DNA from 2 places in the Janthinobacterium lividum genome. Region 1 is predicted to be linked to the other one. Evidence: predicted binding sites of a transcription regulator. Region 1 holds the regulator's gene; the other holds the start of a gene.

Region 1 (3,770 bases):
GTTGACGGCCGTGATGCCGCGGCTGTTGGTGCTGACCATGCTGCCTTCGCCATCCTCCTTCAGCAGCTGGGTGGTCGTCAGGTTGGCGTTCGGCTTGCGCGGCTGCAGCAAACGGCTGGTATCGGGGTGCAGCACGTAGCGCGGCACGGCGCCGCGCGTGAGGATGAAGTAATAGCCGCTCTTGCCGATCTTTTCCGAGCGCAGGCGGCCCAGCAGATTGTCCTTGTACAGGCGCAGCACGCCGATCACCACGCCGGCCACCTGGCCATCGGCGGCCAGCACGGGCGCCACCATCTGCACGATGGGCATGCCGCTCGACTTGCCCAGCATCGGCTCGGTAATCATGGGCTGGCGCGTGCGCAGGACGGTCTGGAAATACTCGCGCTCGGCGACGTTGATGCCGGCGCGCCCCGTCACTTCCGGCATGTCGGCCACGATGGCGCCATGCGCGTCGAGCACCAGCACGTCGTCGAACAGCACCAGCATCGAGCGGCGCGCATAGTATTCGCGCAGTTTGGCGGGCTGGGCGATCAGTTCCGGCGGCTGCTGCCTGGCCGTCAGGGTGACAATCTGCAGCAGCATGCCCAGCTTGTCGTCGAGCTCGGCAGCGGTGCGGCTGATCAGCGATGACTGCTGGCTCAGCAGTACTCGGGTGAAGTCGTCGCGCATGTGCTGCACCTGGATCATGGTGACCAGCGCGATCATGGCGATCGAGGTCAGGCTGGTGGCCAGCGCGACTTTTGCTTTAATGCCGAGAGGCTTCATGATTTCCTTTTCAGTGCCGGGCGGCACAGGCGGCAGATAATGCTGTCAGGAATTTTCCTATCAATACCCCAGCTTGGCAAGCGCCGCCGCGCAAATTGCCCGCCCCGTATGGGCTTTTGACGATGTTGCCATATAATTAAAGGCTGGACGTCGTTTATTCGCCGAATTTACGGTGAAATTGGCATACGGCAACCCTGTATGCAGCTGTATGCAGTAAACTTGTTGTTGCATTTTCTAAAAGGTACCGACATGACTGAAGCGCTACTCACTCCCACCTTGCCCACCGTGAACGTGGAGGCGTTGCGTGCGCGATGCTCGACCTGCAGCATGCATCAATTGTGCCTGCCGATGGGCCTCGATGTGGGCGACATGGATAGGCTGGACCAGATCATCGGCCGCCGCCGCAAGATCGTGCGCGGCGCTTCGCTGTTCCGCATCGGCGACTCGTTCCAGAACCTGTATGCGATCCGCCTGGGGCATTTCAAGACGTACCAGATCAATCCGGGTGGCGAAGAGCAGGTGACGGGTTTCCAGATGGCCGGTGAACTGCTGGGCATGGACGCCATCAGCGCCGACCGCCACCACTGTAATGCGGTGGCGCTGGAAGACAGCGAAGTGTGTGAAATTCCGTTTTCCAGCCTGGAACAATTGCTGGGCAATATGCCGACCCTGCTGCGTCATTTCCACCGCATGATGAGCCAGGAAATCACGCGCGAGCAAAGCGTCATGCTATTGCTGGGCAATATGCAGGCGACCCAGCGTTTTGCCGCCTTCATCGTCAACCTGGCGTCGCGCTATGAAGCACGCGGCTATTCGGGCAGCAATTTCCAGCTGCGCATGTCGCGCGAGGAAATCGGCAACTATCTGGGCCTGACCATCGAAAGCGTCAGCCGCTTATTGTCGAAATTCAAGAAGGAAGGCTGGCTGCGCGTCTCGAACCGCGAGATCGAGATCCTGCAGCCGGCCAAGTTGAAAGCGATTACGGCCGGCACGGACATCTGCAAGTAAGACTTACAGTTCCTCGTCGGCATGCAGCGCGATGCTGCGTTGCAGGGGCCAGGTCCAGATGCCGGACAGGCGCCACTCGCGTTTGTCGTTTTCCACCAGCACTTGCCAGCGGCTGCGCTCGAGCATCGGCAGTGCTACGGAAAAATTGCCGGCCGCATCGGGCTGCACCAGCAGCTTGATATCCTTTTCCGGCAGGGTCGCATGCGCCAGGTGCAGCTGCAGCGGCGCCTGATAGGCCTTGCCGAAGCTGTGCACGGAACCACTGAGGCGCGCTGCAGCCACGTCATATGACAGGCGCGTATCCATGGCCAGGTCGCTGGCGATCGTGTCGCGCTTCAAATCCTGGTTGATCGCCTTGCCCTGCTTGTAATAATCGCCCACCACCAGCGCATCGGGCTGCGTAAACGCGATATAGCCCATGAAGCTGCCGACGACCACGGACAGGCCGGGGCCGATCATCAGCAGCCATGGCCAGCGATGCTTGTACCACGGTGCAACGGGGGGTTGCAGTTTCAGACTGTCGGACATTTTGTTCTCCTTGGGGTCGGACCCTGTGGGTCTGACCCCAGCTTTTGCTTCCGGGTTGAAAATCAAGTGACCCTAACGCATGATTGATGATACCCCTACGGCGAAATACCGGGGTCGGACCCAGAGGGTCCGACCCCAAATCAACATCACCGTGGCACGATGAATACCGCGCTTTCACGCACATGCAGCGATGGATCGTCCAGCGATTGCAATTCGATCGCAATCTTGTTCGAGCCCTTCTCGCCGACGCCGTGCGGCACGCGCAGGCGGATCGGCCAGCCCAGCGTTTCCGTCGGCTGCAAGGTCACTTCTTCGCGCGTCAGCAAGGTCAGGCCCGGCAAGCCGGAAGCGCTGATTTTAAAATGCTGGCTTTGCTCGGACGTATTCATGATCTGCAGGCGGTAGACGTTTTCGATCATGCCGTCTTCCACTTCGCGTCCCATCGAACCGCGGTCGCGGATCACGTCCATTTTCAGGGGCGTGCGCAGGGCCAGCGAGGTACACACGGCGATGATGATCAGGGCCAGGATGGAAGTGTAGATCAAGACGCGCGGGCGCATGGCGCGCTGGCGTATCTGCTTCGAATTGAAGTTGTTTTCCATCGCATGGTCGGTGCTGTAGCGTATCAGGCCACGCGGCCGCTCGACCTTGTCCATCACGCTGTTGCAGGCATCGACGCAGGCGGCGCAGCCGATGCATTCATACTGCAGGCCGTTGCGGATATCGATGCCGGTCGGACACACCTGCACGCACAGGGTACAGTCGATGCAATCGCCCAGCTTGTCGTTGTTGCCGGCCTTCTTGCTCATGGCGCCACGCGGTTCGCCGCGCTTGGCATCGTAGGTGATGATCAGGGTGTCCTGGTCGAACATGGCGCTCTGGAAGCGCGCGTAGGGGCACATGTATTTGCACACCTGCTCGCGCAGCCAGCCCGCGTTGCCGTAGGTTGCCAGGCTGTAGAACAAGACCCAGAACCATTCCCAGGGACCGAAATTGAGGGTGGTCACCGACTGCGCCAGTTCCTTGATCGGCGTGAAGTAGCCGACAAAGGTAAAGCCCGTCCACAGGGCGATGGCGCCCCATACCAGGTGCTTGGCGGTCTTCTTGAAGGCCTTGCGCACGGAGGGGCCCTGCTTGTCGAGGGCCATGCGCGCGCTGCGCGTGCCCTCGATGCGGCGTTCGACCCACAGGAAAATTTCCGTGTATACCGTTTGCGGGCAGGAGAACCCGCACCACACCCGCCCGGCAATGGCCGTGACGAGGAACAACAAATACGCACAGATGATCAGCAGGGCCGCCAGATAGATGAAATCCTGGGGCCACAGCACGACGCCGAAAATGTAGAACTTGCGCGTGGTCAAATCGAACAGCAGGGCTTGCCTGCCATTCCAGGTCAACCACGGCAAGCCGTAGAACGCCAGCTGGGTAAGCCATACGCATACCCATCGCCAGGTAGCGTAGCGTCCTTT
Region 2 (3,770 bases), 2.4 Mb from region 1:
GGCCCTGATCGTCGCCAGCACCTTTGGCGAAGGAGAGGCGCCGGATGGCACGCGCCGCTTCGTGCGCCTGCTACAAGCCACCTCCGGCACGCCGCTGGCGGGCCTGGAATTCGGCATGCTGGCCCTGGGCGACCGCCATTACAGCGCCTTCTGCGGCTTCGGCCATGCGCTGGCGCAACAATTGCAGGCGCTGGGCGCCACGCCCCTGTTCCCGCTGATCGAAGTGGACAAGCACGACCCCGCCGCCCTGGCCAGCTGGTCCACAGCGCTGGCCCGCTGCAGCGGCAGCGCCATCGATGCCATCGGCATGCAGGAAGAAGCATCATATGCCGAGTGGCGCCTGGCGCGCCGCGTGCTGCTCAACCCGGGCAGCCTGGGCAGCGAACTGCATGAAATCACCTTGACGGGCCCCGCCGATGCCATCTGGGAAGCGGGCGCGCTGGCGGAAATCATCCCATGCAATGCGGACGGCAGCGATGGCGAGGCAGGCAGTGCCCATCACGCGCCGCGCAGCTATTCGCTCGCTTCGCTGCCATCCGATGGCGAACTGCAATTGCTCGTGCGTCAAGAGCGCCATGCGGGCGATGACAACCAGGGCTATGGCGTCTGTTCCGGCTGGCTCACGCGCTTCGCCCCGCTGGACACCCCCATCCGCCTGCGCCTGCAAGCCAATCCCGCCTTCGCGCCCGCCCTGGTCGACGTGCCCTGCATTTACATCGGCAACGGTTCCGGCCTGGCCGGCTTGCGTGCGCATTTGCGCGCGCGCCAGCGGGCGGGACTGGCCCGCAACTGGCTGCTGTTCGGCGAGCGCCAGCAAGCTTTTGACAGTATCTGCGGCGCAGAGTTGCAAGGCTGGCTGGACGCTGGCCACCTGGCGCGCCTGGACCGTGTCTTTTCGCGCGATGGTGAAACACGGCAATACGTGCAGGACCGTCTGCGCGCCAGCGCCGGCGAACTGCGCGACTGGCTGGCGCAAGGGGCCATCGTCTACGTGTGCGGCAGCCTGCAAGGCATGGCGACAGGAATCGATGCTGTACTGCAAGAAGTACTGGGCCAGGAGGGACTCGATGCCCTGCTGGCGGCCGGACGCTACCGTCGCGACGTGTATTGATCTACATCAGCCCGCCCCCGGCGCCGCCCGGCTATGTGGGCAGGCGCACAGTCAGCGCCTGCCATCGGACTACAGTAGCGGCATGGCGGCATGGAGACATATCCGCGCCGCCCCACCCACAGTCTGCGAGGCTAACCATGAAAAACCCCTGGATGAGCATGTACCTGAGCGCCGCCAACCGCATCGCCAACACGGCGCGCGGCCATGCCACGGCCGCCGTCAAGCGCGAAGCGGCGAAAAATACGCGGCAATTGACGCAAGTGTGGTTCGATTCCTTCCTGCCCCCGGCAGGCAAGCCACGGCGCGGGCGCAAGGCGAAATAGCCCCTGGCAGCAGACGAACTGGTGCAGTGCATCACAGCAATAAGTTGAAGTTACGACCAGGTGGGCTAAACTGCAAGCATGGAATAAAGATATGCGTACGCGATTGAAGTGACCGGCAGGCGCCGCAACCCCGCGCCGCCACCGGCTCATCAGGAGACGACCATGTTGACGCTCAAAGTGCTGGCCTGCCTTGCCCTGTCGGCCTTGATGCTCGTGCCCCTCGTGCTGAGGGATACGATGCAAACGTCCGCCGGGCAGCAATTGCAGGTGCCGAATGTCGATGCGCAAGGCATGTGGGCCCACTGGCCTAAACAATAAGACGCGCGGCTGAGAAAACGTCGCTGACTGCGTTGCCGTGCCTCGTCGTACATTCGTACTGCCTTCGGCGCGGCGCCTTGCCAGCGGCGTTTTTCAGCGGCGCTCGGTAGTGGATTGCATCGTTAAAACCGCTTTGTTTTGCGGGTGGGGATTTGTTCTCTCCTCCCATTTATTTTTGCCTTGATTTGCTCCCCCTCTTCGCCGTACTTTTGATCCAGATCATGGATTTCCACCTTTGCTGCGCCCAAACTGGAACAGTCCGCTTCGCACCGTGACGGACTTAACCTGGAGCATCGGCATGGGTAAATCGCATTGGAAGGATGAGATGGCGCTGGGGGTTCCCGTCATCGACGAGGCGCATGAGGCGCTGTTTCAGGAGCTGGCGCGGCTGCAGCAGTTGGGCGACCAGCATTTCAGCGTGGCGTTTCGCGAACTGATCGCGGCCGTCGAACGCGACTTCCGCGAGGAAGAGGATTTGATGGAGCAGATCGCCTTTCCTTCGCTGGCCAACCACCGCGAACAGCATGCGCGCGTGCTCAGCGGCTTGCACCATGCCTGGGCCGCCGTCGATGAAGGCGACCTGGAACAGGGCCGCCATGCGCTGTCGCTGTTGCCGCAATGGCTGATCTTCCACCAGGCTACGATGGACCTGGCCCTGGCGGCGGCGCTGGAAATGGTGCAGCGCCAGCCAAACTGACCTCTACAGCAGCAGCACCGTCGCTTGCTCGGGCATGACGACGCGGTAGTGTCCCGGGTATTTGTCTTCGCCGTCGAAAATCTTGCAATACACGGGTTGGTTGATGTCGTTCACAGCCGACTCGTTCATGGGCAAGGTGGCGATCAGTTGCTCGCCATCCATCAACTGCAAGGCGCTGCCCCGCTCGGCCGCGCAAAACGCCAGCGATTGCACATCGCTGGCGAACGGCCGCTTGTACCATGGCGTGATGGCCCGCACGGCGCGCCTGGCGTCCTGCAAGACTTGCCCCACGCGCGTGACGTTCCAGGCATCGCGCGCCACAGACGGCTGGAGGACGATATTCGCCGTCAGCTCCCCCCTGCCCTTGTTCACCAGGAAAGTGCCGTCCTGCGCGGCGATGTCATCGTTGAGCGGCACGACAAACACCCCGCCGCTGGAGACCTTGATCGGCACAGGCGCGCCATTGCCTTGCAAGGCCACACGCACGTCGTCGATGGTGGCGCTCAGCTTGGCAGGAATCAGGCGCAGGGCCATGACCACGCTGCCGCTCGACACTTGCCACACTTTCCTGGCCGTCAGATAACTTTCGCGGTAAGCCGTGAAACGGATGCGCGGCGCCTTGGCGTCGCTGCTGGCCGTGATCGTCACCATTTGCGGTGGCAAGGCTTCGTCTGCGCTCGCCGCTGGCGCCGGTGCCGATACCGGTGCCGCGGCGGGTATGACAGGCGTGGCAGGCGCAAGGGGTGGCGATACGGCGGCGGGCACGCTGGCGCTCTGCAGCGGCGCGGGAACAGCCGGCGGCGCGTGTTCCTGGGCCTGGCCCAGCGACACGACACACAACCATCCGGCACAAGCGATCCATGTACGCATGCATTTCTTTCAATGAGGAAAATATTTTATCAGCGCCTGCATTATCGCAGAAGGCCCGCCGATGCGCCGCCCCGGGTCTGCCTACACTCCTGTCTGCACTCTTTTGGTGCGCACGCTTGATTATTTGGCAAATATCGCCTATATTGATAATGATTCTTATTCACGAAAGTGACGGGAATCGCGCGCCCTTCTTTTCCACTGCCCGACCGCGCCGGGCCTTGCGGTGGAACTGCTATCCAAGCCAGACCACGGGCCAGCATCACGCCATCCCCCAGCTACTGCGCACCTCGCCAGACGAGATAGGAAAACACACGACTACAATATTCCAGGAAAATGATGCAATCGACTACCGTATTTTCTTCTTCGCACCAGCCCGCCTTGCGCCCCCTCCCCCGCCTGCTGCACATCGCCCTGCTGAGCCTTGCCGCCGGCGTGGTCCTGCCGGCACAGG

What was found. The regulator FNR, encoded in region 1, switches genes on or off when oxygen is low (the NO sensors DNR and NnrR bind a similar motif). The targets are predictions, from matches to a motif close to TTGATNNNNATCAA.
Region 2: U0004_RS12230 (bacteriohemerythrin) is a predicted target of FNR. The motif match lies at 1,962-1,975, and genes of this name have one in related genera.

Annotation. Positions count from the first base shown of each region.
Region 1 is NZ_CP139976.1:285,042-288,811, reverse strand. Features, by position in the region: gene U0004_RS01200 (response regulator) at 1-765, opposite strand, end outside; gene fnr (fumarate/nitrate reduction transcriptional regulator Fnr) at 1,015-1,773, shown strand; gene U0004_RS01190 (FixH family protein) at 1,777-2,301, opposite strand; gene ccoG (cytochrome c oxidase accessory protein CcoG) at 2,448-3,770, opposite strand, start outside.
Region 2 is NZ_CP139976.1:2,675,473-2,679,242, reverse strand. Features, by position in the region: gene U0004_RS12245 (PepSY domain-containing protein) at 1-1,111, shown strand, start outside; gene U0004_RS12240 (hypothetical protein) at 1,249-1,434, shown strand; gene U0004_RS12235 (hypothetical protein) at 1,597-1,752, shown strand; gene U0004_RS12230 (bacteriohemerythrin) at 2,051-2,449, shown strand; gene U0004_RS12225 (hypothetical protein) at 2,453-3,319, opposite strand; gene U0004_RS12220 (TonB-dependent siderophore receptor) at 3,656-3,770, shown strand, end outside.